Regions from separate parts of the Vibrio sp. 2130-1 genome, predicted to be linked through region 2. Evidence: riboswitches for the same ligand, from Rfam matches in the RefSeq annotation. Region 2 holds a riboswitch; the other holds the start of a gene.
The links. A riboswitch is a leader RNA that binds a small molecule or an ion and turns the genes downstream of it on or off. The one in region 2 is predicted to bind lysine.
Positions count from the first base shown of each region.

Region 1: linked by a shared signal. The riboswitch ahead of tet(35) (tetracycline efflux Na+/H+ antiporter family transporter Tet(35)) and the one ahead of lysC (lysine-sensitive aspartokinase 3) in region 2 are both predicted to bind lysine.

Region 1 is NZ_JAWOUT010000002.1:191,488-206,542, forward strand. It holds gene purB (adenylosuccinate lyase) at 1-1,143, opposite strand, end outside; gene hflD (high frequency lysogenization protein HflD) at 1,297-1,914, opposite strand; gene mnmA (tRNA 2-thiouridine(34) synthase MnmA) at 1,925-3,067, opposite strand; gene R7Q09_RS03460 (hypothetical protein) at 3,256-3,525, shown strand; gene R7Q09_RS03465 (inosine/guanosine kinase) at 3,643-4,947, shown strand; gene R7Q09_RS03470 (H-NS family nucleoid-associated regulatory protein) at 5,073-5,480, opposite strand; lysine riboswitch at 6,063-6,245, shown strand; gene tet(35) (tetracycline efflux Na+/H+ antiporter family transporter Tet(35)) at 6,355-7,956, shown strand; gene R7Q09_RS03480 (sigma-54 interaction domain-containing protein) at 8,281-9,234, opposite strand; His leader region at 9,604-9,741, shown strand; gene hisG (ATP phosphoribosyltransferase) at 9,795-10,691, shown strand; gene hisD (histidinol dehydrogenase) at 10,697-11,989, shown strand; gene hisC (histidinol-phosphate transaminase) at 12,008-13,048, shown strand; gene hisB (bifunctional histidinol-phosphatase/imidazoleglycerol-phosphate dehydratase HisB) at 13,118-14,191, shown strand; gene hisH (imidazole glycerol phosphate synthase subunit HisH) at 14,218-14,832, shown strand; gene hisA (1-(5-phosphoribosyl)-5-[(5-phosphoribosylamino)methylideneamino]imidazole-4-carboxamide isomerase) at 14,845-15,055, shown strand, end outside.
Region 2 is NZ_JAWOUT010000017.1:516-15,570, reverse strand. It holds gene R7Q09_RS20245 (LuxR C-terminal-related transcriptional regulator) at 1-572, shown strand, start outside; gene galU (UTP--glucose-1-phosphate uridylyltransferase GalU) at 732-1,604, shown strand; gene uvrA (excinuclease ABC subunit UvrA) at 1,754-4,576, shown strand; gene R7Q09_RS20230 (PglL family O-oligosaccharyltransferase) at 4,644-6,425, shown strand; gene R7Q09_RS20225 (pyridoxal-phosphate-dependent aminotransferase family protein) at 6,485-7,606, opposite strand; lysine riboswitch at 7,827-8,005, shown strand; gene lysC (lysine-sensitive aspartokinase 3) at 8,107-9,459, shown strand; gene metH (methionine synthase) at 9,546-13,226, opposite strand; gene R7Q09_RS20210 (cation:proton antiporter) at 13,418-14,749, shown strand.

The DNA.
Region 1 (15,055 bases), on a different contig from region 2:
CTTGTCTAGTTCAGCAAGAAGCGCTTCACGGTTTACTTCTAGCTTGCTGATGCCTTTAAGCGTAGAAGTGTAAGCGATGATAGCGTAGCCAACACCAACACCAAGGTTACGTAGAACCGTTGAGTCAGTTAGGTCACGTTGCCAACGAGAGATAGGCAGTTTCTGTGCTAGGTGGCCGAATACAGCGTTCGCAAGACCTAGGTTACCTTCTGAGTTTTCAAAGTCGATTGGGTTAACTTTGTGAGGCATTGTTGAAGAACCGATCTCACCAGCAACAGTTTTTTGCTTGAAGTGGCCTAGTGCAATGTAACCCCAAACGTCACGGTCGAAGTCAATCAGGATAGTGTTGAAACGAGCGATAGCGTCGAACAGCTCAGCGATGTAATCGTGCGGTTCGATTTGAGTTGTGTAAGGGTTCCAAGTTACGCCTAGAGACTCTGTGATGAACTCTTCAGAGAACTTGTGCCAATCTAGTTCTGGGTAAGCAGAAAGGTGTGCGTTGTAGTTACCTACTGCACCGTTGATTTTCGCTAGGATTTCAACGTTTTCGATTTGCTTGAATTGACGCTCCATACGGTACGCCACGTTTGCCATTTCTTTACCCATAGTAGATGGAGAAGCAGGCTGACCGTGTGTACGAGATAGAAGAGGAATGTCGCGGTATTCCACTGCTAGTGCTTTGATAGCGTCGATTAGGTTACGGATTTCTGGAAGAATCACTTTCTCACGCGCTTCTTTAAGCATTAGAGCGTGTGATGTGTTGTTGATGTCTTCAGAAGTACATGCGAAGTGGAAGAACTCGTTTACTGCGTGCAGTTCAGGAACGTCTGCTACTTTCTCTTTTAGGAAGTACTCAACCGCTTTTACGTCGTGGTTAGTTGTACGCTCGATCTCTTTGATACGGCGTGCATCTTCTTCAGAGAAGTTTGCAGCAAGGTCGTCTAGGAATTGGTTTGCTTCTGCGCTAAACGCTGGCACTTCTGCAATTTCAGCAGTAGCAGCAAGCTTTTGTAGCCAGCGGATTTCAACGATAGTACGGTACTTTAGTAGACCGTATTCACTGAAAATTTCGCGTAACGCAATTGTCTTGCTTCCGTAACGGCCGTCTACTGGTGAAACAGCAGTCAATGCTGACAGTTCCATGATGTTCTCCTGAATTGGGTTTCTAAATTTCGTGAGCTTTATACCAATAACTGTGGCAATTGTCACGAATATTGCGCAAACGTTTGCGCGAGATTTGTTTTAGTCGAAAAAAATGAGCTCGCGATAAACGCGAGCTGCTTATTTGATATTTTACTACAGACGAGCAAGAAGGATTTGTGCTTGCTCTACCATCTTCTTGCGCCCGAAGATTAGGTGGCGACGCTTACCACCAACTTGACGCCAAAGAACTGCACTACGAATGCCAGATAACAACAGCGCACGAACTTTGTGTTGGCTTGCCGTCTGCTGCAGTACAGATGGCGTGCCCGTTACTTGAATGCGTGGGCCAATAGGGCTAACGACATCCAGATAGATGCTCGCTAAATTGCTGATCATTTGATCGTCTAGTAGCTCAAAGTGCTCTGACTGACGCTTGGCCATTTGAATACGATCACCAAGCTGAGACATAGCATCGTTACGAGAGCTTAACTTACGTTCTAACGCCATTAAACTAATAATGTAACGAGTAATTTCACTGCCTGATGGTGTGCTATCAATCCCTTTAACCAAGCATTCTAGGCCGAGCTTTAGATCGGCTTCGCGACCGAATACGCCAACTGTGTTAGCAGGGTTCGTGCTCAAAATAGCGTTGATTGATGTTTCAAAAGCATCTTGATCACAATGTCCGTTTCTCGCTACCTGTTGAACTAAAGCAACAGCTTGGCAAATCCCAGCGAAAGCGATAGTACGGTCATAAAGTGTATTCGCCACGTAACGACTCCTAAGCTTGAGAATATTTAATGCGTTGCTCGATGATGCCGCCACCTAGGCACACGTCACCTTTGTAGAACACTGCTGATTGACCTGGAGTTACAGCAATTTGTGGCTCGTCAAAGATAACTTTAATGTTTTCATCATCGATAGGGATGATTGTACAAGGAATATCTTCCTGACGGTAACGAGTTTTCACTGTGCACTTCATAACATCGCGAATTGGCTCACGATCTACCCAATGAAGTTGTGATGCAAGTAGACCTTCTGATTTCAACATTGGATGGTCTTTACCTTGAACAGCAATCAAAACGTTACGTTCTAGATCTTTCTCACCAACGAACCATGGGTCCTCGTTACCACCGCCGCCTTTACGGCCACCAATGTGTAGACCTTTACGCTGACCAAGTGTGTGGTACATCAGGCCTTGGTGTTGACCAATCACTTCGCCTTCTGGAGTCTCGATATTACCCGGTTGAGCAGGAAGGTAACGACCTAGGAATTCCGTAAACTTACGTTCACCGATGAAACAGATACCGGTAGAATCTTTCTTCTTCGCTGTGATCAGGTCTTGCTCTTCTGCGATACGGCGCACTTCTGGCTTCTCTAAATCACCAACAGGGAATAGGCTACGTGCAATCTGCTCGTGGCTTAATGTGTATAGGAAGTAGCTCTGGTCTTTGTTGCCATCTAGACCACGTAGCATTTGTGGTTTTTCCTGTTCTTCCCCAGGTAAAGCGTCTTCTGGGAAAGAACGACGCACATAGTGACCCATTGCGATGTAATCTGCATCAAGCACTTCATCCGCAAATTCTAGAAATGCTTTGAATTTGATTTCTTTGTTACAAAGAATGTCTGGGTTTGGTGTACGACCTGCTTTGTATTCCGCAAGGAAGTATTCAAATACATTATCCCAGTATTCAGCAGCAAAGTTGATAGTGTGTAGGTGGATGCCTAGCTTGTCACATACTGCCTGCGCATCAGCAAGATCTTCTGCTGCTGTACAATATTCTTCGTTGTCATCTTCTTCCCAGTTCTTCATGAAAAGGCCTTCTACTTGGTAGCCTTGCTGCTTTAGAAGATACGCGGAAACAGATGAATCAACGCCGCCGGACATACCGACGATGACTTTCTTTTGGCTGTTATCAGACATTACTAAACACCACTTAAATAAACGGGATGCAGATTCTATCAGAATCCACAGACCGGTGACAGATCCGAGATCGAAATCACAATTCGTTTCGCTGAATTTTTCTTCAAAAAAGATTCGAACGAGTAATTTCGCAAGTATAGAAGAGGTATATATGGCATAGTTGGCCAAAATCCAAGAGGAAACATCAAATGACAGAAGAAAACCAATTTATGCAAGAAAGTGAGTTGATTGAAATTGTTGAAAATCAGCTCGAAGATGGCAACCCGCTTAAAGTAAAAGAAACCCTTATGCGTTTAATGATGACTGGCACACCACGTGAAGATGCGGTTGCGATGATGGCATGTGCGATGTCAATTGAGATTTTTGATGTGATGAAGAATGAAGGTGAGTTCAACCTAAAGCGTTATAGCGAGCACCTTGAGCAACTACCAGATCTCAGCTTTATGGAAGGTGAATAAGCCACCTAAAAGAAAAAAGTAGTCAGCAAACGTTTGCTATAATCGCTTTTATTGCTGCTTTATTATTAGCGGTATAGAATCCGCTCTCCTTTTCATCCCCTTACTCAGACTGACAATATGAAATTTCCTGGACAACGCAAATCGAAGCACTATTTTCCTGTTCATGCTCGTGACCCGCTGGTGAGCCAAGCACAAGAAAGCAAGAAGATGACGCGCACTCACATCATTGGTATTGACCAAACCTTGGTTGATATTGAAGCAAAAGTTACAACGGATGTGATTGAAAAGTACGGTCTGAGTAAAGGTCACTCTCTGGTTATCGATGACGAAAGAGCAGAAGAGTTATACCAGCAACTGAAAGAAGAGAACTTGATTACCAATGAGTATGCGGGCGGTACAATTGGTAACACGCTACATAACTACTCCGTGCTAGCGGATGACCGCTCCACACTACTTGGAGTGATGAGCCAGGATATTAAGATTGGCAGCTACGGTTACCGTTATCTTTGTAATACATCAAGCCGCATGGACTTGAACTACCTACAAGGTGTAGATGGTGCAATTGGCCGTTGTTTTGCTCTTATCACAGAAGACGGTGAACGTACTTTTGCTATCAGCGAAGGGCAAATGAACCAACTCCATCCTGATAGCATTCCAGAGAAAATCTTTAAAAATGCATCAGCACTTGTACTGACGTCATATCTAGTACGTTGCAAAGACGGCGACCCAATGCCGGAAGCAACAATGAAAGCGATTGAGTACGCGAAAAAGAATGATGTGCCTGTTGTTCTGACTTTAGGCACAAAGTTTGTTATTCAAGATGACCCTAAATATTGGCAAGAATTCATTCGAGATAACGTTTCAGTCGTTGCGATGAATGAAGATGAAGCAGAAGCTCTGACGGGGGAATCTGATCCACTTGCTGCGTCTGATAAAACATTGGAGTGGGCTGATCTAGTATTGTGCACGGCGGGTCCTGTAGGTCTATTTATGGCTGGGTATACGGAAGATAGCGCGAAGCGCGAAACTTCTTTGCCATTACTTCCAGGGTCAATTGCTGAATTTAATCGTTATGAATTCAGTCGTCCGGCGAAAAAAGACTCATGCGAGACGCCAATAAAAGTGTACTCGCATATCTCGCCATATATGGGTGGCCCAGAAAAAATTAAGAATACAAATGGCGCAGGTGATGCTGCGTTATCTGCTGTTCTTCATGATATGGCAGCAAATAAATACCATAAAGAAAATGTGCCTAATTCAAGCAAGCACAGTAACGAGTATTTAACTTACTCTTCTTTTTCTCAAGTCTGCAAATACGCAAACCGTGCTAGCTACGAAGTTCTCGTGCAACATTCACCACGATTGTCGCGCGGACTTCCTGAGCGAGAAGATAGCCTAGAAGAAGCATACTGGGAACGTTAATACGAAGCGGTTTAATTAACTATTCTGTAACTAAAGTAAAAGGCACATTAAGAAATGTGCCTTTTTTTTGTAATGGTTTAAATAAAAAAGGCTCCCTATGGGAGCCTTTTAAAAATAGCATGGATCTAGATTAGGAACTCATCCAGAGATTTACCTGCATCAAGTTGCTCTTGAATCGCCGAAGGTGTACGACCTTGGCCAGTCCAAGTTTTCTCATTACCGTTTGAATCTGTGTATTTGTATTTAGCAGGGCGAGGTGCGCGCTTCGCTTTGCCTTTCGTCTTAGTTTCGCCAGATAGCGCAGTAATAAGTGCTTCTACGTCAATACCGTCTTGAGCGATTTTCTCAGCAATCTCTGCAAGCTTAGCTTCTTGCTCTGCTTGTGCTGCGCGTTCTGCTTCTTCTGCTTCACGACGCTCATCTACGACAGTAGTGAGTTTATCTAGAGCTTCTTCCAATTGTTCTAGAGTCAGCTCACGAGAAAATGCACGAAGGCTACGGATATTTAGAAGGGTTTTAGTCAGCTCTGACATAACGATTCCTATTAAAAGGTTAATGTGTTGGGCACTTTTTATCGTTACGATTAAATAATGCCAATCTATAAATAAACAAAGAGTCCTTATATTTAACTTTATCTTTTCCTTATGTGCAAATGCTAAATCAAGATTTTGTTTAAATTTGACTATTTTTTAAAGCAATTAATATTATTACACTCGAAATAAATCATTATTAGATGAGAACTAAAATCAACAATCATTATTGTATAGAGAGAGCGACAGCTTGGTTTTTTATAAAAAAATTTGAGTTATTACTTAAAAATATGAAGCATCCATCTTTAATGGTGTGTCATATATCCTTAATTTATTGATGTAAGATAAACCATGATATTTCTAAGGTAGTAATAATGTTTCATAAATAACATGATTGATGTGATTTCAGTTGCACAAAACTTATGGAAGTAGGCAAGGTTTATAAATTATCTCAGTCATTATTTATTTGTTTAATTTAGTTTGATGTGTTGCATTGACTCTCATCATAAGTACAATGGCTGCCACCTGATGCAATATTGCAGACAATTTGTTGTTAATTTGTACAGTTAGTGGTTAATTGTTTGTTGTTGCCGTAGAGGCGCGGTCTCGAAGAGTAGCTATTATTGGGGTGATGCCAATGAATAATAGTGGAAGGCGAAGATTGCCGAAGTAAGTAACTCATCAAAGTTACTTGCTGGGGTTGTATCTGAAAGGAACAACACTGCCATAGTATATATTCACATTAAACTATGGAGCGCTACTGTAGGGTTGGGTGGAGTGTTCGCTTCCCTGTCGCTAAGTTCAACATGAGCACGTATCGTATGCTACGTGACTTGTCTGCAGTAGATCTCTAGCCAAACTTTGGTTTTTGAAGATCATGAATTTAATAGATTTTTCTAGTTCTCCTGTTTCATTATTGCCACCTATTGTCGCTTTGACTTTGGCGATTTTGACTCGACGTGTATTAGTTTCCTTGGGTGTAGGTATCGTGCTAGGTGCGGTGCTACTTAATAGCTGGTCTATCAGCGACACCGCAGGTTACGTCAGTTCTCAAGTTTCTTCTGTCTTTATTGAAGATGGCGGAATTAACACTTGGAACATGAGCATTGTTGGTTTCCTAATCTTATTAGGTATGACAACAGCTTTATTAACGCTTTCTGGCGGTACTCGTGCTTTTGCTGAATGGGCACAATCTCGAGTGAAGAGTAAACGCGGCTCCAAACTTCTTGCCGCCTTTTTAGGCGTATTCATTTTTGTCGATGATTACTTTAATAGCCTTGCTGTTGGTGCGATCTCTCGCCCAGTAACCGATCGCTTTTATGTGTCTCGCGCTAAGCTTGCGTACATTCTAGACTCAACCGCTGCTCCAATGTGTGTAATTATGCCTGCTTCTAGCTGGGGTGCTTACATTATTACTATTATTGGCGGGATCTTAGTCTCACATGGGATCACAGAGTATTCGGCTCTTGGCGCATATGTTCGTCTTATCCCAATGAACTTCTACGCCGTTTTTGCGCTGCTAATGGTGTTCGCTGTTGCGTGGTTTGGTCTTGATATTGGTAAAATGCGTGAGCATGAGATCTCTGCATCGCAAGGTCGTGGCTTTGATAAAGACAAAGAAAATGACTCGCAAGAAGCGCATGACCTAAATGAAGAGCTAGATATCCGTGAAAGTGAAAAGGGTAAAGTGTCAGATTTGATACTTCCTATCGTGACGCTGATTATCGCGACTATCGCTTCAATGCTTTACACGGGTGGCCAAGCATTGGCTGCTGATGGTAAAGAATTTGCGCTTCTTGGTGCTTTTGAAAATACAGATGTAGGTACATCACTAATCTACGGTAGCTTGCTTGGCTTAGCAGTTGCACTGTTTACTGTTGTGAAGCAAGGTCTACCAATGGCTGAGATCGCACGTACACTTTGGATTGGTGCTAAGTCTATGTTTGGTGCGATTCTAATCTTAGTATTTGCCTGGACCATTGGTTCTGTTATCGGTGATATGAAGACTGGTACTTACCTTTCGACAATGGCGCAGGGAAATATCAACCCTCATTGGCTCCCAGTTATCTTATTCCTGCTGTCTGGCCTGATGGCGTTCTCAACAGGTACTTCATGGGGTACGTTCGGCATCATGCTTCCAATCGCCGGAGACATGGCTGGTGCAACAGACGTAGCGCTAATGCTACCGATGTTGAGTGCGGTTTTAGCTGGTGCGGTATTTGGTGACCATTGTTCACCAATCTCAGATACGACTATCTTGTCATCGACGGGTGCACGTTGTAACCACATTGATCACGTATCAACACAGCTACCTTATGCATTATCAGTCGCGCTTGTTTCATGCGTGGGCTTTATTGCCCTTGGTATGACTGCTTCAATTGCGTTTTCGTTCATTGCAGCGTCGATAACATTCGTTATCGTTTGCGCTATTTTGTCATGGCTTTCAAAGTCTAAAATAGCGTCTTGCCAGAGTGCGTAAGTTGTTTTGAATAGATTCGTTACAGAGGGAAGCTCCGCTAATTTAGCGGAGCTTTTTTTTAACGCGACTTAGGTGAGGGGGGCAATCGCGTTTTTGGGGATAAAAGTCTCGTGTTAAGAGCGAATTGTTTGTGTACCGAGCTCTCCTTGATGGGCTGTAATGGAAAAGCAATCCATCTTCTTCTTAGTTCTAAGCAAAGACTATGCCCATTTTAAGCTTTTGATTTTTAATACAGCAAAATCCGCATGGTTGCGATGCAGAGTTAACTAAATGATATCTAAAGAGTTACCTGTTACACAGTGTTACGTTACACCTATACAGTATTTAAACATTTAAGTTGTATTTCTTTATTAATCGATAAAGCGTTGTTCTTGAAATGCCGAGGTGACGTGCAGCCGCACTCATATTGTGTTTATTTTCTTCGATAGCTTGCAGTAGGTAGTCGAGATCAATTTGGTCCACAGAAGGGAGCAATTGCCTCTCATTGTTATCAAGGCCCAAGTCAGCGACGAGAAGCGTGTGATCTTCACACATGACAATTGCTCGTTGGATGACATTACGCAGTTCTCTTACGTTGCCTGGCCAACGATGTTTGAGGAGCTTGGCTTTTACCTTATCAGACATTTTTTGTACCTGACCATGAGACAGATCTGCTAGGAAGTGTTCAGATAAAATAATAATGTCTTTTCCACGCTTTCTCAGTGGAGGGATAGTTAATGGCAATATATTAAGCCGATAGAATAGATCTTCACGAAATCCTCCTTGTACGACCTCATTTTTCAAATCCACGTGGCTTGCTGCAATGACCCTACAGTCCACGTCAATGAATTTATCCGCTCCGACTTTATGGATTTGTTTACTCTCCAAAAAGTGAAGGAGGTGGATTTGTAGGTCTGGTGGCATGTCACCAATTTCATCAAGAAATAGGGTGCCTTTATGTGCCTTTTGAATAAAACCTATACGCTCTGAGATTGCGCCTGTAAATGCTCCTTTTTCATGGCCGAAAAGCTCGGATGCAATAAGACCACTTGGAATGGCTCCACAGTTGACTTCCACAAAAGGTGCTGAGTGTCTGTTCGACAATTGATGAATAAGGCGAGCGCAAAGACCTTTCCCAACACCAGTTTCACCCTGAATGAGGACTTCAGCATCACATTGAGCGTACTTTTGTATTGCAGTACGAAGTTCTTGGATACAGGCACTATTGCCGATCAACGGGTATAGTGCCGTATCGTCGAAATCTACAGCTTGTTTATTACTACCGTTACGCAGTTTCATTGTTAATCACTATTTTTTGCCCCGCTCTAATAATAGTTTTGAATGAATTGTCTCAAACGTGAGTTGTTGTCTCTTTATTGAGAAAAGTGTCAATTAATGGGTTGGGTACGGTCTAAATAGTTGATTTGGTGGATATTCATACTATTCTTCGTTTTCTTCGTCAGAGTAGAGCTGATTGGAGGTGTTCTTTCTACCAGAGTATTCAATATGGAAAAGAATTTAATTTCATTTAAATCAATATCTTGTGAAAAATATTTAGAAAATATTCAATTGAGTATTGAAAAATATAGAATCCTTAGTTAGTGTGGTTACTAACAAAGCAACTCAAAAAGAGCCTTAAATAAGTATGCGTAATTTTGTAATGAACATTCATCACCATCATCACCCAATCTAGTCTTTCGGGCGATGTACGCATACCCGGGAGGCAGGAAACTCCCGGAGGTAAAATCAAAGTAAAAGCAGATTTTAAACCCTCGGGAGACTTCAATCTCCCGAGGGTTTTTTAGTTTTATTAGTTTGAAAAATACTTAGATATCAAAATCTTGCATAGGGACAAAGCAATGCAAACACAACGTTTAAGAATCGCAATTCAGAAAAAAGGTCGTCTTAGCAAAGAGAGTCAAGCTCTACTAAAACAGTGCGGCGTAAAGTTCAACGTAATGGGCGAGCGTTTAGTTGTCCATTCTGAAAATATGCCAATTGATTTACTCTTGGTTCGTGACGACGACATCCCAGGTTTAATTATGGATGGCGTGGTTGACCTTGGCTTTATTGGCGAAAATGAACTAGAAGAAGTTCGCCTTGACCGCAAAGCATTAGGTGAACCCTGCGAGTTTGTTCAGCTTCGTCGACTTGATTTTGGTGGCTGTCGTTTATCTATCGCAATCGACAAGGACGAAGAGTACAACGGTCCACAAGACTTAGCTGGCAAGCGTATTGCTACAACGTATCCTCAACTTCTAAAAGCGTACATGGATGAAGCCGGCGTTCCATTCTCTACATGTATGCTGACAGGCTCTGTAGAAGTTGCGCCTCGTGCGGGTCTCGCTGATGCTATCGCTGATTTGGTTTCTACAGGTGCAACACTGGAAGCGAACGGCCTTAAAGAAGCTGAAATTATCTTCAAATCAAAAGCGACATTGATTCAACGCACAGGTGAGTTCGACGCAGACAAAGTGGCGCTAATCGAAAAGCTGTTAACTCGCATGCAAGGCGTACAACAAGCAAAAGAATCTAAGTACATTATGCTTCACGCCCCAGCAGAGAAGTTAGATCAAATTAAAGCACTACTGCCAGGTGCTGAAGATCCAACTGTTCTTCCTCTTTCTGCAGATAAGCAGAAAATGGCTGTTCACTTGGTGAGTTCTGAAAACCTGTTCTGGGAAACAATGGAACAGCTGAAAGAGTTGGGCGCAAGTTCAATTCTTGTTCTACCAATTGAAAAAATGATGGAGTAAGCATCATGAGAACAGTCGTTTGGCAATCATTAAGTGAGAATCAGCAAGACTCTATTTTGGAGCGCCCTGCTATTGCAGAAGGTGCCAATATCACCACTGCTGTGGCCGAAGTTATTGCTAAAGTTCGAGAAGAAGGTGACTCTGCTCTTATTGAGCTGACCGAAAAGTTTGACCGTGTTAAGCCTGAATCCATTCGTGTTTCCTCTCAGGAAATTAAGGCAGCGTCAGAGCGTTTGTCAGAGTCAATGAAGAGCGCACTAGAGCAAGCTTACGCCAATATTTCTAAGTTCCACAAAGCGCAAAAGCCGCAACCGATCAAGGTGGAAACGCAGCCAGGTGTCCTTTGTGAACAAGTAACACGCCCAATTCAAAAAGTGGGTTTGTACATTCCTGGTGGCAGTGCGCCTTTGCCATCGACTGTTTTGATGCTCGGCGTTCCTGCAAAAATTGCAGGTTGTCGTAAAGTCGTTCTTTGTTCTCCACCGCCAATCGCAGATGAGATCCTTTATGTCGCGAAACTGTGTGGCATTGATGAAGTGTACAACGTCGGTGGTGGCCAAGCAGTTGCTGCAATGGCTTATGGCACCGAGACTGTATCGAAAGTAGATAAGATCTTTGGTCCGGGCAACGCTTACGTGACCGAAGCAAAACGACAGGTTAGCAATGATTTCCGCGGTGCTGCGATTGATATGCCAGCAGGGCCATCAGAAGTGTTAGTGATTGCAGATGAAACCGCAGATGCAGACTTTATCGCTGCGGATCTTTTGAGCCAAGCAGAACACGGTCCTGATTCTCAAGTGGTACTTGTGACTCCTTCTCCTGTGATTGCTGATCAAGTGACGGATGCGGTTCAACGTCAGCTTAAGGAGCTATCTCGTGCAGACATCGCAGAAAAGGCTCTGGCATCAAGCTTGATCATTATTTCCGAGTCGATGACGCAGTCAGTTTCTATTTCCAATTACTACGGTCCTGAGCACTTGATTGTTCAGACTAAGAACCCTCGTGAGCTTCTACCTCTACTTGATAATGCAGGCTCTATCTTCCTTGGGGATTGGTCGCCTGAATCTGCGGGAGATTACGCATCGGGGACTAACCACGTCCTTCCTACTTACGGTTACACACGTACTTATTCAAGCTTAGGTTTGGCGGATTTCTCTAAACGAATGACGGTTCAGGAGCTTTCTGCTGATGGTTTAAAGAACCTTGCACCAACGGTAGTCACGATGGCTGAAGCAGAAGGTCTGGACGCTCACAAACGTGCTGTTACTATCCGCGTAGAAAAATTAGCAAGTAAGTAAGAATAAGAGAGTAATGAGATGGAAAAGCTAGCGCGTAAACAAGTCCAACAGCTTACCCCTTATATGTCGGCTCGCCGAATCGGTGGTACGGGTGACGTATGGCTAAATGCCAACGAATCACCATTTAACAATGAATACAAAACAGACTTTGCTCGTCTTAATCGTTACAGCGAATGTCAGCCTAAAGAACTGATTTCTGCTTACGCAGCCTATGCGGGTGTGAAACCAGAGCAAACATTAACATCTCGTGGTGCGGATGAAGGTATTGAGTTGTTAATTCGTGCATTCTGTGAGCCGGGTGAAGATGCGATTCTTTACTGCCCACCGACTTACGGTATGTACGCCATCAGTGCAGAAACCATCGGTGTAGAGCGCAAAACCGTGCCGCTAACGTCAGATTGGCAACTAGACCTTGCAGGCATCGAAGCTAATCTGGATAACGTGAAACTGGTTTTTGTATGTTCGCCAAACAACCCAACAGGTAACTTGGTTAAGCGTGAGGACATTGTGTCTCTGCTTGAGATGACAAAAGACCGTGCAATCGTGGTGATGGATGAAGCGTACATCGATTTTTGTCCAGAAGCGTCAACGGTAGACCTACTGGCGCAATACCCGAACCTTGCAATTCTGCGTACTCTGTCGAAAGCTTTTGCGCTTGCAGGTCTGCGTTGTGGATTTACGCTTGCGAACGAAGAGCTGATTAATGTACTTCTTAAAGTTATCGCACCTTACCCAGTCCCAGTTCCAGTGGCAGAAATTGCGACTCAGGCTCTTTCGGAAGCTGGTTTAGCGCGAGCGAAGTTTCAAGTTCTCGATTTGAATGCAAACCGTGCTTACTTGCAAGTTGGCCTTTCAATGATTCCGGGCTTGGAAGTGTTTGAAGGGTGGGGGAACTACCTATTGGTGAAATTCCCAGATGGCGATGACCTTTTCAAAGCGGCTTGGGATACGGGCATTATTTTGCGTAACTCGCCAATTGAAAATTGTGTGCGTATCAGTGTGGGTAACCGTGACGAGTGCGAAAAAACGCTTGGATTTATCAGAAACTACTACGCATAAATAGAGACAGAATTTATCGCTCTCGCTCAATAGCGGGAGCGCCAAAAGAATAGCAATAAGGAAGTTCGAGTGAGCAAACAACAAAAAATCCTTTTTATTGATCGTGATGGCACCTTAATTGTAGAGCCGCCGATTGATTTTCAAGTAGACCGTTTAGACAAACTAAAGCTAGAGCCATTTGTTATCCCAAGCCTGTTGTCGTTGCAGGATGCAGGATACCGTCTAGTGATGGTCACGAACCAAGATGGTTTGGGTACCGACAGCTACCCACAAGAAGATTTTGATGCACCACACAACATGATGATGGAGATCTTTGAATCTCAAGGTGTGAAGTTTGATGATGTGCTGATTTGCCCTCACTTTGATGAAGATAACTGCTCTTGCCGTAAGCCTAAATTGGGCTTGGTAAAAGAGTACCTTCAAGGTGGCAAAGTGGATTTCCAAAATTCTGTTGTGATTGGCGATCGTCAAACTGATCTTCAACTTGCAGAAAACATGGCAATTCGTGGCATTCAATACAACCCAGAAACCATGGGTTGGAAACAGATCCTGAAAGATCTCACGGTGAAGGCACGCGTTGCTGAAGTGGTTCGCACCACAAAAGAAACGGACATCAAAGTATTCGTTAATCTTGACGAACAAGGCGGCAATGACATCTCTACTGGTCTTGGCTTCTTCGACCACATGCTGGATCAAATCGCGACACACGGCGGGTTCCAGATGGTGTGCAAAGTAGAAGGTGACCTGCACATTGATGATCACCACACAGTGGAAGATACCGCTCTTGCGTTAGGTCAAGCGTTGAAAGAAGCACTGGGTGACAAGCGTGGTATTGGTCGCTTTGGCTTTAGCCTTCCAATGGATGAGTGTTTGGCACAATGCGCACTAGACCTATCAGGTCGTCCTTACCTTAAGTTCGACGCGCAATTCAGCCGTGAGCAAGTGGGTGATCTTTCAACAGAGATGGTAGTTCACTTCTTCCGCTCTCTGACTGACACATTAGCATGTACGTTGCACCTTTCTTCTGCGGGCAACAATGATCACCACGTCATTGAAAGTCTATTTAAAGCGTTTGGTCGTACGTTACGCCAAGCAATCAAAGTAGAAGGCACTGAGCTACCAAGTAGTAAAGGCGTGCTTTAAGGCTAACCTTAGCAAGGAGAAAAACAGTGACAGAACAGAAAGTTGTCATTATCGATACTGGCTGTGCCAACGTCTCTTCGGTGAAGTTTGCCATTGAACGCCTAGGCTATGACGTAACAATTTCAAAAGATCCACAAGTTGTGTTGTCGGCAGATAAGTTATTCCTACCGGGCGTGGGAACCGCCAGCGAAGCGATGAAAAACCTAGAAGAGCGCGATCTGATCAGCTTGGTAAAACAAGTAGAAAAGCCGCTGTTAGGTATCTGTTTAGGCATGCAACTGTTGGGCAAAGTGTCTCAAGAGAAAGGCCAGAAAGCCGACGAGTTAGTTGAGTGTCTTGGACTTTGTGATGGCGAAGTGAAGCTACTACAAACTGGCGATTTGCCGTTGCCGCATATGGGGTGGAACACGGTCTCTGCAAAAGCAGGTAATCCACTTTTCAAAGATATTGAAGAAGGTGAGCATTTCTACTTCGTGCACAGCTTTGCAATGCCTGTTGGGGATTACACGATTGCTCAATGCGAGTACGGCAACCCGTTCACAGCAGCAGTACAAAGCGGTAACTACTACGGCGTGCAATTCCACCCTGAGCGTTCTTCAAAAGCGGGCGCGAAGCTTATTCAAAACTTCTTAGAATTATAAAAGGGATTTAGTGTGATTATTCCAGCTCTTGATTTAATTGAAGGACAGGTGGTTCGCCTTTATCAAGGTGATTACGGCCAAGTAACTGAGTACAAAGTCGACCCAGCAGAGCAGTTCAACTTGTACCACCAAGCTGGTGCTAACTGGCTGCACTTGGTGGATTTAACTGGCGCGAAAGACACGACAGCACGCCAGCTTGATTTGATTGCAAAGCTACTAGCAA
Region 2 (15,055 bases):
CACTCGAAAAGTACGTTGATATGAGCATCCCGGTGATTTCAACCGCAGCACTCATGGAAGCCAAGCCACAACACCGTAATAAAATTCTACTGATCGACTTCAGTGAACATAAATCACTTGTTCAATCGATCAAAAACTTGCCTCTTGTATGGAAAAACTTTGAAACCGTTGTCTTCAACGTGCCTAAAAGACTAACCACAGATGAACTTCTTTCATTTGGTCAATTAAAAGGTGTGTTTTATTCTGAAGATACGCTAGAGCAAATTGGAGAAGGGTTAAAAGGCATTGTTAACGGTCAAAACTGGCTGCCGCGTAATGTAACCAGTCAACTTTTACACTATTACCGCAATGTCATTAATACTCATACTGCACCAGCTACGGTAGACCTAACCATTCGTGAGCTACAAGTACTGCGTTGCCTACAAGCTGGCGCCTCGAACAGTCAGATGGCCGAGGAGTTATTCGTCAGTGAATTCACCATCAAATCGCACTTATATCAGATATTCAAAAAGCTATCCGTAAAGAACCGAGTACAGGCAATCGCCTGGGCAGACCAAAACTTAATGTCATGATGCAATGTGAGCGGCTCTGATAACTGAAATGACAAGTCGCTCATCTTTTTTCCGCACCGAGTCTCACATTTTTTCCTACTTTATTCATGATTCATTGATACCTCTCGTGTTAAAGTTATACGTAGATTCTTGATAAAAACGAGATAGGATATTCCCCCAATGATAAAAAAATGTCTGTTCCCTGCTGCAGGCTATGGCACACGCTTCCTACCGGCAACGAAATCTATGCCAAAAGAGATGATGCCAGTCGTGAACAAACCGCTTATTGAATACGGTGTCGAAGAAGCAATCCAAGCTGGTATGAACGGCATGTGTATTGTGACAGGTCGTGGCAAGCACTCGATCATGGACCACTTTGATAAGAACTACGAACTGGAACATCAGATTAGCGGTACCAACAAAGAAGAGCTGTTGGTAGATATCCGTGAAATCATTGAATCTGCAAACTTCACTTATATACGTCAACGCGAAATGAAAGGCTTGGGCCACGCGATTCTAACTGGACGAGAATTGGTAGGCGATGAGCCATTTGCTGTTGTTCTTGCTGATGACCTTTGTGTGAACGAGCAAGAGGGCGTACTGGCTCAGATGGTGGCACTATTTAAGCAGTTCCGCTGTTCTATCGTTGCAGTACAAGAAGTACCAGCCGAAGAAACACACAAATACGGCGTTATCTCTGGTGAAATGATCAAAGACGACATCTACCGCGTAGACGACATGGTAGAAAAACCAGAGAAAGGCACGGCGCCTAGCAACCTTGCTATCATTGGCCGCTACATCCTGACTCCCGATATTTTTGAACTGATTGAAAACACCGAACCTGGTAAAGGTGGTGAAATTCAAATCACTGACGCGCTGCTAAAACAAGCAAAAGCGGGCTGTGTATTGGCTTACAAATTCAAGGGCAAACGCTTTGACTGTGGTAGCGTTGAAGGTTACATCGAAGCAACTAACTATTGTTTTGAAAACCTGTATCTAAAAGATGAAAAAACCTCTGAGCTAGGTAAGCACGCAACACAAAAAGCAGTATAAAGCATCGTCTTAGTACGAAATTACTGTATCGAAAGCCCAGCACAACGCTGGGCTTTTTACTTTACTGTTTTTTTATCCAGTAATTTTCTTTGCACATTTCTCACACTATGTAATACTTGCCCCACTTGGTTATACATAGAGCAAAAACGATGGATAAAATAGAAGTTCGCGGTGCCCGAACCCATAACCTTAAAGACATTAATCTTACAATCCCTCGCGATAAACTGATTGTCATTACTGGACTAAGTGGCTCCGGTAAATCCTCTCTCGCTTTCGATACATTGTATGCAGAAGGCCAACGACGCTACGTAGAGTCTCTCTCTGCCTACGCTCGTCAGTTTTTGTCTCTGATGGAAAAACCCGATGTCGACCACATTGAAGGGTTATCACCCGCGATTTCTATTGAACAGAAATCTACTTCTCATAACCCGCGTTCAACCGTCGGTACAATTACCGAAGTCTACGACTACTTACGTCTATTGTATGCTCGTGTGGGCGAACCCCGCTGTCCAACGCACCATGCCCCTCTTGCTGCGCAAACCATCAGTCAAATGGTGGACAAAGTCCTAGAGATGCCGGAAGGCAGCAAAATGATGCTATTAGCGCCTATTGTCAAAGAACGTAAAGGTGAGCATGTTAAAACGCTTGAGAACTTAGCGGCTCAAGGCTTTATTCGTGCGCGTATTGATGGAGAAACTTGCGATCTTTCCGATCCTCCAACCCTTGAGCTACATAAAAAGCACACCATTGAAGTCGTGGTAGACCGCTTTAAAGTTCGTCCAGACTTACAACAGCGCTTGGCCGAATCTTTCGAGACCACGCTCGAATTATCAGGCGGAATTGCGGTTGTCGCGCCAATGGATGGCGACGGTGAAGAGATTATTTTCTCCGCCAACTTCGCTTGTCCACAATGTGGTTACAGCATGCAAGAGTTAGAGCCGCGACTTTTCTCATTCAACAATCCTGCTGGTGCATGTGGCACTTGTGATGGCTTGGGTGTTCAACAATACTTCGATCCAAGCCGAGTCATTCAAGATGATTCATTAAGCTTGGCACAAGGTGCGATTCGCGGTTGGGATCAAAAGAACTACTACTACTTCCAAATGCTCACCTCATTGGCCGATCATTATGGTTTTGACCTCCATGCCCCTTTTAATTCTCTGCCAAAGAAAACGCAAGATGTCATTCTAAAGGGCTCAGGTCGTACTGAGATTGAGTTTAAATACATCAACGATCGTGGCGATATTCGCGTTAAACGCCATCCATTCGAAGGTATTCTGAATACCCTAGAACGTCGCTATCGTGATACAGAATCCAACTCTGTCCGTGAAGAGCTTGCAAAATACATCTCCACTAAATCTTGTTCAAGCTGTGGCGGTACTCGTCTACGCCTCGAAGCACGTAACGTGTTTATTGCTGATACGACACTACCTGAGATTGTTGAACTCAGCATTGCTGATGCATTGGAGTTCTTCCATTCCTTGAAACTGGAAGGTCAACGAGCCCAAATCGCTGAAAAAGTGATGAAGGAAATCAACGACCGCCTGCAATTCTTAGTTAACGTCGGTTTGAACTACCTAAACTTATCACGCAGTGCGGAAACCTTATCAGGCGGTGAAGCTCAACGTATTCGTTTAGCAAGCCAAATTGGTGCAGGTCTTGTTGGTGTCATGTACGTCTTAGATGAACCGTCGATTGGCCTCCACCAGCGTGATAATGAACGCTTATTAAAAACGCTCACTCATTTGCGCGATTTAGGTAATACCGTACTTGTGGTAGAACACGATGAAGATGCGATTCGCTGTGCAGATCATGTCATAGATATTGGTCCTGGTGCTGGCGTACATGGTGGTAATGTTGTTGCGGAAGGCACCATGGAAGAGATAGTCGCGAATCCGAATTCTCTGACAGGTCAGTACTTAAGTGGTGTTAAAGAAATCGCAGTACCGAAAGATCGCACGCCGCGAGATCCGAAAAAAACGGTTGAGCTATTAGGCGCTACAGGTAATAACCTTAAAAACGTTAACCTTTCAATTCCTGTTGGGTTATTCAGCTGTATTACAGGAGTATCTGGCTCAGGTAAATCAACGCTGATTAATGATACTTTCTTTAAAATTGCGCATACCCAACTTAACGGAGCGACAACGGCTCAGCCTTCACCTTATAAATCGATTAAAGGTCTAGAGCACTTCGATAAAGTCATCGATATCGATCAAAGCCCAATTGGCCGTACACCTCGCTCTAACCCTGCAACCTATACGGGGATCTTTACACCAATCCGTGAACTGTTTGCAGGCACACAGGAGTCGCGTTCTCGCGGTTACAAACCGGGCCGTTTTAGTTTTAACGTGCGCGGTGGTCGTTGTGAGGCCTGTCAGGGTGACGGTGTTATCAAAGTAGAAATGCACTTCCTACCAGATGTTTATGTGCCATGTGATGTGTGTAAAGGTAAACGCTACAACCGTGAAACGCTCGAAGTACGTTACAAAGGTAAAACTATTGATGAAGTGCTAGAAATGACGGTCGAAGATGCACGCACCTTCTTCGATCCAGTTCCTGCCATCGCTCGCAAACTACAAACACTGATGGATGTGGGTTTGTCGTACATACGATTGGGTCAAGCGGCAACAACACTCTCCGGTGGTGAAGCACAGCGTGTGAAACTGGCGCGAGAGCTATCCAAACGTGATACAGGAAAAACCTTGTATATTTTGGATGAACCAACAACCGGCTTGCACTTCCATGATATCCAGCAGTTGCTCACTGTACTGCACAGACTTCGCGACCACGGAAACACTGTCGTGGTGATCGAGCATAACCTGGACGTCATTAAGACTGCGGACTGGATTATCGATCTTGGTCCTGAAGGGGGTCAAGGTGGCGGCGAGATAATCGCTCAAGGCACTCCGGAAGATGTGTCGCAAATCGAGGGTTCGCACACAGCTCACTTCCTCAAGCCTATGTTGAAGTAGAAAAAACAGGTAAAGTATCGAGACCAGCAAGTGCTGGTCTTTTTTCATTCAAAACAACGCAATAACTATGGCTACTATACATGTAAGTGGAACAAAGCTTTCTCCCGAAAAAGTACAGGTTCCCCTCAATCGCAAGTTTCTCATTGCCTTGGCAACACTATTTGTGTTGGCAATGCACTTTTTCATGCCCAACCCCGGCGGTTCGGGGCTTTCGCTTTCGTTCAATGCGACAACTTGGATTGCTTTTAGCTTTGCATTAGGCATTGGGTGTTACCAACTAGCGAATAATCGAGTGCTACGTTACTCAAAACTAACCATCGGCTTGTTCATTAGTGCTCTTATCATGACAGTGCCCATTCTGTACCCAAATGCGAATAGCAGCTTGGCAGCCAATAAGCTCATAGGCCTGTGGTGTGGTGTCCTGTTCTTTATTGTTTTACAACAATTTCATTTCAGTAATAAACATCGCCAACGCCTATTATGGTTCATTGTCCTTGCGGTTGTTATCGAAGCCATTTTTGGTTTGACACAATATCTGTATCTCAAACCAGGCAATCCGTTTGGTTACGACACGGTGGCCAATCGTCCTTATGGTATTTTCCAACAGCCCAATGTAATGGCCAGTTTTCTTGCGACAGGGTTGGTGATTGCCAGCTATTTACTTGCACGTCAGCCCTACAAATACGATCGTAAGTTAAGCGATGTTTACCTTCTCTATGCCGTACCAGTTTTAACTTTACCACTAATTGTGGCATTGGCTTCACGCACTGGTTGGTTAGCCTCGGTCATCGCCGTGTTGTTGGTCATTCCATACATGTACCGCTTTGCAACCAAAGGGCGCTTTATCCGCTGGGTTGTGTCACTTGTAAGTGGGCTCTTACTCTCAGTCGTTGTCATGCATCTTGCCTTTCCTGATGGAGGTGGGTTAGCCGCAGAAAAAGTAAATATGGAGTCTCCTCGAGCGTATACTTTTCCGCAAACATTAGACATGGTGATTGAAAAGCCTTTTACTGGTTATGGATATGGCAAGTTTGAATCTGAGTACATGCTGTATACGGCTCGTCAACATGCCCTAAATGAGAATTACCCAGCTGGTTTGCCAGCCATGGATCATCCGCATAATGAGCTACTTTACTGGGGAGTCGAAGGTGGCTTGCTGCCAATACTCGGCATCTTCTTAGCGATGGCACTGGTACTGTATCGAATCTATCAAGCCAAACGCGGAACTCGTCTTGCGTTGCTGGCCTTGTTTATACCTATCGTATTGCACTCGCAACTGGAATACCCTTTCTACCACTCTCTCGTGCATTGGTTGATCTTCGTTATCCTGCTGTACTGGGTCGATCAGCGCGTCTCTCGTTATCGACAAGTCGGCTTTAGTAATGTGACCAAAAGCTTGCTGCGTGTTTTTAGTTTGGTACTTCCCGTTGCGTTTACGTTTTACATGGTAAGCGCATTGCATACGAACTATGTATTGACGAAGTTTGAGACCACTAGGCCAACTAACCCTGATATTCTGAATCAAGTCAGTAACCCTGTGGTTTGGAAAGACAGATTTGATTGGGATGTTTATAGCACGTTTTTAAACCTTGGGCTGTACCAACAAGACGCAACCTTGATTCAGCCTTATATCGATTGGTCGCTAAAAATCATCAAAGATAAGCCTCGCCCTGCATTTTATAATAATTTGATTTTGGCCTACCAAGGCTTAGATGACTCAAGTAAAGCGGAGCAAATTAGAGCTGAAGCGCAGTTTTTGTTCCCGAAGATTGATTTCAGTGACGTCAATTACCAACCACCTTCTCAAGCAATCTCTGCCTCACCAGCCCCCACTTCAGGAGCTGAGTAATAAATACAAAAAAGCGAAGGGATGACCTTCGCTTTTCTTTATCTCATTGCTGTATGATTTTATTCAGTGAGTGACTCTTCTAACGCTTTTAAGCACAGCGCAACGTTTTCAGATCGAGCGCCGTAACCCATTAAGCCAATACGCCACGCTTTACCAGCTAATGCCCCAAGGCCTGCACCAATTTCTAGGTTATAGGTTTCTAGCAAGTGAGCACGAACTTTTGCTTCATCAATTCCTTCAGGCACGTAAATCGCATTTAATTGTGGCAACCGATGGGCTTCGTCCACAACAAATTCAAAGCCTAACTTTTGTAAGCCATTTTTGAGTTTTTCATGCATCAGTTGGTGACGAGCCCAAGCGTTTTCTAATCCTTCATTTTTCAGTATCAATAAAGCTTCATGAAGCGCATACAAGCTATTAACTGGCGCCGTATGATGGTAACTACGCTTACCTTCTCCACTCCAATACCCCAAAACTAAACTCTGATCGAGGAACCAACTCTGTACTGGTGTTGTTCTTGCTTGAATCTTTTCAATCGCGGCAGGAGAAAACGTCACTGGTGAGAGCCCAGGTACACATGACAAACATTTTTGACTACCAGAGTAAACCGCATCCAGTTGCCATTCATCCACTTTTAACGGCACACCACCAAGCGATGTCACCGCATCAACAATAGATAATGCATTATGCTGTTTCGCCAGCTTACCCAATGCTTGAGCATCACTGACTGCACCAGTTGAGGTTTCCGCATGCACAAAAGCAAGAACTTTTGTATCTGGGTGCTGTTCGAATGCTTGCTCGACTTTATCAATGGAAACAGGCGTCCCCCATTCATCATCGACGATAACAACTTCACCACCAGCACGGACGACATTTTCGCGCATGCGTTCACCAAATACACCATTACGGCAGACGATCACTTTATCGCCTTTCTCGATCAAGTTTACAAAGCAGGTTTCCATCCCTGCACTACCTGGCGCTGAAACCGCAATAGTGAACTCATTGTCAGTTTGAAAGGCATACTTCAATAGCTGCTTGAGCTCATCCATCATACCGATAAACAGAGGATCAAGGTGACCTACAGTAGGACGGCTTAGTGCTTGTAACACTTGAGGATAAATATCAGAAGGACCAGGTCCCATTAAAATACGGTGAGGTGGAATAAAGCTTTGGATCGACATGTCAGCTCCTTGATTATCTTTTATCCTGAGCATTCTAAAAGTTCTATTCAATAACATGGCTCAGGTGTAGGGTTCTTCACCCTAATAGATTTTTCCTCTATCAGCAATTAGCCGTAAGTATGGAGGTCAAACCAGTGTCACAAAATCGTTAATAAAAAACACCATAAAGGTTGAAATATTGATTGACATTAAGGCCTCAAAACCGTTCAATGTTTGAGCTTTATGTAGAAGAGGAGCGCTACCCAGGTAGATGATTTGTGGAACCGCAATTCCAACACCAATCATTGAGGGGGAGTAGTGCCGAGGTAAGTCAAAGTTGCAGGATTTGACTTGTCGGTTGAATTGGGCTGAATCCCATCAACTGTCATCAGCGCAGTCTGATGAAGGGCTTCTGAGGGTAAATTTTTCAAATAGCATTCTAAATACCTCTCTTTTTGCTCTGTTCCTTTTCTCACTAAACATTGGATGTACAATTTTTTAGGAAGTCGTGGGAGAACGCAGTGAGCGCATTTAACGTAGCTAAATTCGGTGGAACCAGTGTTGCCAACTTTGAGGCAATGAGTCGTTGCGCCACCATTATCGAAAACAATCCAAATACTCGCCTGGTCGTGAGCAGCGCTTGCTCTGGCGTCACCAACCTATTGGTAGAACTCGCCAACGGTGTTCAGGATCAAACGCACCGTACTGAGCTGCTGCAAAATCTGGCCAACATTCATGACGCCATTTTAACTCAGCTCGAAGACAGCACGAAAACTGCTGCCGAGGTGTATGGCATATTAGATACCGTAACCAGCCTGGCCGAGGCTGCATCTATCCAAGCTAGTGCGAAGTTAACCGATCATTTAGTCGCATGTGGCGAACTCATGTCGACGCATATTCTAACTCAGTTAATGTGTGAGCGAGGCATTCAAGCTGTGCGCTTTGATATCCGCGATGTGCTGCGTACTGATGACAACTTTGGTCGCGCGGAGCCAAACATTGAAGCAATTTCGACGCTTGCGCAAGATAAACTCGTACCACTTTGCCAACAATCCGTTGTTGTTACTCAAGGCTTCATAGGATCTGACGAAGCCGGTAATACAACAACATTAGGTCGAGGGGGCAGCGATTACAGCGCCGCCTTAATTGCTGAGAGCGTTAAAGCGGCAGGGCTAGAAATCTGGACTGATGTTCCGGGTATCTACACAACAGACCCGCGAATTGCACCAAAAGCCTCACCAATTCCCGAGATCAGCTTTAGTGAAGCTTCAGAAATGGCTAACTTTGGCGCTAAAATCCTTCACCCTTCTACGCTAGTACCCGCATTACGCCACGACATTCCGGTATTTGTAGGGTCATCGAAAGAGCCAGAAAAAGGGGGAACTTGGATTCGCCACCAAGTCGAAAGCTCACCGTTATTCCGTGCGCTAGCTTTGCGTTGTAACCAAACCATGGTAACGCTACGCAGCGCCAATATGTTCCACGCATACGGATTCTTAGCGAAGGTTTTTGAGATCCTTGCAAAGCATAAGATCTCTGTCGATTTGATCACGACATCTGAAATCAGTGTATCGTTAACACTTGATCAAACTGATACATCTGGCGGAGCACCACAGCTGCCGCAAGCTGCACGAGAAGAGTTAGAAGAGTTATGTAAGGTAGAAGTTGAACATGACCTATGCCTCGTTGCTCTCATTGGTAACAACATGAGTGAGAGTAAAGGCTACGCGAAACAGGTTTTTGGCACGCTAGAAGATTTTAACCTACGCATGATTTGTTATGGCGCTAGCCCTCACAACTTATGCTTCTTGCTCCATGAATCGGTATCGAAACAAGCCATACAAAAACTCCACACTAAGTTGTTTGAGAAGTAAGTTCAACTCAATAAAACAAAGGGCTGCGTATCTGCAGCCCTTTGTCGTTTCATTAGTTGTTACATTTTGACGAGGTAAACATCAATTTAACCGTTAATGTTTGGCCCTAACCATTTTTCAGCCTCGACCCTATCCCACCCCTTACGATCGGCGTAACTCTCTAGCTGATCTTCTTGGATCTGTGCGATCGCAAAGTAACGTGAGTCAGGATGAGAGAAATACCAACCAGAGACTGACGCGCCCGGATACATTGCATAGCTGGAGGTTAGAGTCATGCCAATATTCTCTTCCACATTAAGTAGCTCCCAAAGCGGTCCTTTTTCAGTATGCTCAGGGCACGCTGGATAACCTGGTGCAGGGCGAATACCTTGGTATTTTTCACGAATGAGATCATCGTTAGATAAATCTTCATCCGCAGCATAACCCCAAATTTCTTTACGGACACGCTCATGCAAATACTCAGCAAACGCTTCGGCTAGGCGATCCGCCACCGCTTGAATCATAATTGCGTTGTAATCATCTCCCTGTGCTTTGTATTCATCAGCAAGCTCTCGTTCACCAATACCACCAGTGACAGCAAATGCCCCTATCCAATCATGCTTACCCGACTCTTTAGGTGCGATGTAGTCGGATAAACAATAGTTGAATCCTTTTGGTTTCTCGGTCTGTTGTCGCAAGTTACGTAATACTTTCACAACGTCGGTACGAGTTTCATCAGCATAAACTTCAATGTCGTCCCCCACGCTCGCAGCAGGGAATAAGCCACACATTCCACGCGCTTTTAACAGGCCTTCTCGCTCAACTCGATCAAGTATCTCGTTGGCATCTTCGAATAAACGTTTTGCTTCTTCACCAACTTCTTCATGTTGGAAAATTGTTGGATACTTACCCACAAGTGACCAAGTCATAAAGAATGGTGTCCAATCAATGTATTGACGTAATATAGCCACATCAAAATCATCGAAGATATGAATGCCAGGCTTAACAGGCACTGGAGGTGTATAAGCTTCCCAATCGATCGCAACTTTATTCGCTCGAGCCGCTTCTAATGTCACTGGTTTGGTTCTCGGTTTCTTTCGATTATGTTGATCACGTACTCGTTCGTAATCAGCTTCAAGTTTTTCAACAAATTCAGGGCGACGTTCATCTGACAGAAGAGAAGTACATACGCCCACTGCACGTGAGGCGTTGTTCACGTAAACCACTGGATGCTTGTAATTTTGCTCAATCTTAACTGCTGTATGGGCTTTTGACGTTGTTGCGCCACCGATGAGAAGAGGTAAGTTAAAGTCGAGACGCTCCATCTCTTTTGCAACATGCACCATTTCGTCTAATGAAGGCGTGATCAACCCTGATAAACCAATAATATCGACGTTTTCTTCTTGCGCTACTTTTAAGATCTTTTCGCAAGGAACCATGACACCAAGATCGATAATTTCGTAGTTATTGCACTGCAATACAACGCCAACGATATTTTTCCCGATATCATGTACATCACCTTTGACCGTCGCTAGCAAAATCTTACCGTTTGTTTGTCCCACCTGCTTTTCTGCATTGATGTAGGGCTCCAGATGCGCGACTGCTTGCTTCATCACTCGGGCAGATTTTACGACCTGAGGAAGGAACATTTTACCTTCACCAAACAAGTCTCCGACGACGTTCATCCCATCCATTAGTGGGCCTTCAATCACCTCTAATGGCTTTGAAGCGTTGACACGAGCCTCTTCGGTATCATCAACGATGAACTCAGTTATTCCTTTCACTAACGCGTGCTCTAAGCGCTTTTCAACAGGCCAAGTTCTCCACTCAAGTGCAGAGGCATCCTCCTCTTTACCTACCCCTTTGCCTGCATATTCCGCCGCGATATCTAACAATCTCTCAGTGGCATCATCGCGACGGTTAAGAACGACATCTTCCACAGCCTCACGCAGCGTTTCAGGCACGTTATCGTAGATTTCTAACTGACCCGCATTCACGATCCCCATATCCATACCATTCTTAAAACAGTGGTAGAGGAATACCGCATGAATCGCCTCGCGAACATAGTTATTGCCACGGAAAGAGAATGAGACGTTAGAAACCCCACCCGAGATCATCGCATGTGGTAAATCACGTTTGATATCTCCAACGGCTTGAATGAAATCCACCGCGTAGTTATTATGCTCCTCGATCCCCGTAGCAATGGCAAAAATGTTTGGGTCAAAAATGATGTCTTCTGGTGGAAAGCCTACTTCATCAACAAGAATTCGGTAAGCGTTGGTACAAATTTCTACTTTGCGCTCACGTGTATCTGCTTGCCCAATCTCATCAAACGCCATCACAATCACAGCCGCACCGTAACGGCGGATCAACTTAGCTTGTTCAACGAATTTCTCTTTGCCTTCTTTGAGAGAGATCGAGTTAACAATGCCTTTGCCTTGGATGCACTTAAGACCGGCTTCAATAACCTCCCACTTGGAAGAGTCAACCATGATTGGTACTTTTGAGATTTCAGGTTCTGACGCACAAAGGTTTAAAAAGCGAACCATACAAGCTTGTGCATCCAACATGCCTTCATCCATGTTGATATCGATAATTTGAGCGCCATTTTCAACTTGTTGACGAGCCACATCGAGCGCTTCATCGTACAGCTCTTCTTTAATTAAGCGCTTAAAACGCGCAGAACCGGTTACATTCGTACGCTCACCGACATTGATAAATAAAGAGTCTTTATCAATAGCGAGTGGCTCCAGGCCAGACAAGCGACAAGCAACGGGAAGTTCAGGTAATTGACGAGGGGCGATATTTTCAACCGCGAGTGCCATTTGGCGAATGTGCTCAGGAGTTGTACCACAACACCCACCAATCAAGTTTAAAAAGCCACTTTGAGCCCACTCTTTAACATGCTTAGCCATATCTTCTGGCGACAAATCGTATTCGCCGAATGCATTCGGAAGCCCAGCATTTGGGTGAGCGGAAACAAAAGATTCTGATATACGAGAGAGCTCTTCAACATAAGGACGCAGCTCATCTGGACCAAGTGCACAGTTCAAACCAAACGAAATCGGTTTAACATGACGTAATGAGTTGTAAAACGCTTCTGTGGTTTGACCGGATAATGTCCGACCGGAAGCATCAGTAATAGTCCCCGAGATCATCACAGGTAACTCAATACCCATCTCTTCAAACACACTTTCAACAGCAAATGAACAAGCCTTAGCGTTAAGCGTATCGAAGATGGTCTCGATAAGAATAAGGTCAGAACCACCTTTAATTAGAGCACGAGTCGATTCAGAGTAAGCCTCAACTAACTCGTCGAAAGAAACATTTCGATATCCGGGGTCATTTACATCAGGAGAAATAGAACAAGTTCGGTTCGTCGGCCCTAAAACCCCTGCGACATAACGCGGCTTATCGGGTGTTTTTGCGGTCCATTCATCTGCAACTTCACGTGCAAGATTGGCTGCTGCAAAGTTAATTTCTTCACTCAGGCTTTCCATCTCGTAGTCAGCCATCGCAATGGTTGTTGCGTTAAACGTGTTGGTTTCGAGAATATCTGCACCCGCTTCTAAATATGCAGCGTGAATTTCCTTGATAAGTTGAGGCTGACTTAGAACCAACAGGTCGTTGTTACCTTTTAGATCACAATGCCAATCCGCAAAGCGCGTTCCTCGATAGTCTTGCTCTTCAAGTTTGTATCCCTGAATCATGGTCCCCATACCACCATCAATCAAAAGAATACGTTGCTTCAATTGAGCTTCAATCTGTTGTCTTACGTTACTTCCCACAGTACAGCCTCATTCCTTTAGTTATCTTTCCATCCTATCACACAAACTTCAGGAGTCTAGACGTCTAAACGTAGAATTAATGATTATTTTATCTCCTTTTTAACTTGCAAAATAATCACGAAAAAATGTTTGCTATTTAAGCAGCATCAGCCGAGAATTCCATTCATAAAATGTTACAAATAGAGAGCTCTATGTCGGTCTATCATACTTTATGTTTTCTATCCGCAGCTGCGATGCTAATTGCTTTTGTAAACAGCAAGATAGGAAAGATGCAAACCACCATTGCGATTACCGCAGGTTCAATGGTGCTTTCACTTCTAATCTTAATTGCGGGTCAAAACAACTGGTTCCATCTCACCGAAATTGCGACGGAGACGGTCACAAGGATTAACTTCGAAGATTTCTTGCTCAAAGGCATTCTTGGCTTCTTACTATTTGCTGGTGGACTAGGCATCAAACTCCCGAACCTTAAAGATCAAAAGTGGGAGATCACTGTTTTAGCCCTTGGAGCCACACTGTTTTCCACGTTCTTTATTGGATTTGCGCTGTATGGGTTTTGTCAGTTAATTGGCATCCAATTTGATTTGGTCTACTGCTTACTATTTGGTGCTCTAATATCGCCAACTGACCCAATCGCTGTATTGGCTATTGTTAAAAAACTCGATGCTCCCAAACGTATCTCCACTCAGATTGAAGGAGAATCGCTCTTCAATGATGGCTTCGGTTTGGTTATCTTCGTCACTCTATTTACGATTGCATTTGGCACTGAGGCACCAACTGTAGGTAGTGTCACCTTACTCTTCATCCAAGAAGCTATCGGTGGTATCACATATGGTTTCGTCCTCGGTTTGCTATTCCACTACTTGATCAGTGCCACCGATGATCACTCAATGGAATTGTTACTTACCATTGGTGTCCCAACAGCAGGTTACGCATTTGCTGAATACATCCATGTATCAGGCCCACTCGCGATGGTTGTATCCGGTATTATGATTGGCAACTGGACACGCTTTATTGGCTTTTCAAAAGAGAGTGAAGATCACCTTGACCATTTTTGGGAGCTTGTTGATGAGTTCTTGAATGGCGTGTTATTCCTACTGATCGGCATGTCGATGCTGCTATTTGAATTCCACAAAGAAGACTGGATTATGATGGCTATTTCAGTCCCTCTTGTACTAGCAGCTCGCTATTTAAGCGTATTTCTCTCGTACATTGGCTTTAAGCGTTACAGAAAATATAACCCGTGGTCAGTACGTATTTTGACGTGGGGCGGCTTACGCGGGGGCCTTGCATTGGCAATGGCACTTTCCATTCCATCTGGTATTTGGGTGATTCAAGATAAGTTAATCGATGTAAAAGAGATTATTCTTGTAATGACCTACTCCGTCGTTGTTTTCTCTATCCTCATTCAAGGCTCAACAATCACCCCAATGATTGAAAAAGCAAAAGCAGAAGAGAAGAAGATGGAAGAGAACAACCAAGCAATAACCACTCCGGAACATACGGAGCCAGTGGACTCTTAAAGACACGTAACTTAATAAATAAAAAGCAGCTACCTAGCTGCTTTTTTCATAACTAATTTTCAGACTCCCCTTCAAGGACGAATGCTCCTTATTCTTTGATATACCTTCAAATATACGAAGAATCGCTACGCTGCATTTTCATAGATACTAACTATTGCCGATAGATAGTATTCATAGACGTGCCTTTTAATTTACCCATTTATCACTTCTCTTCTCTTGGCAATATAGGCTCCTCGCAAATATCAAAGCTAAACTTCCACAATACTTAGCAATGAGCGAGTTTGTATTTTTATGAGAAAGAGACAT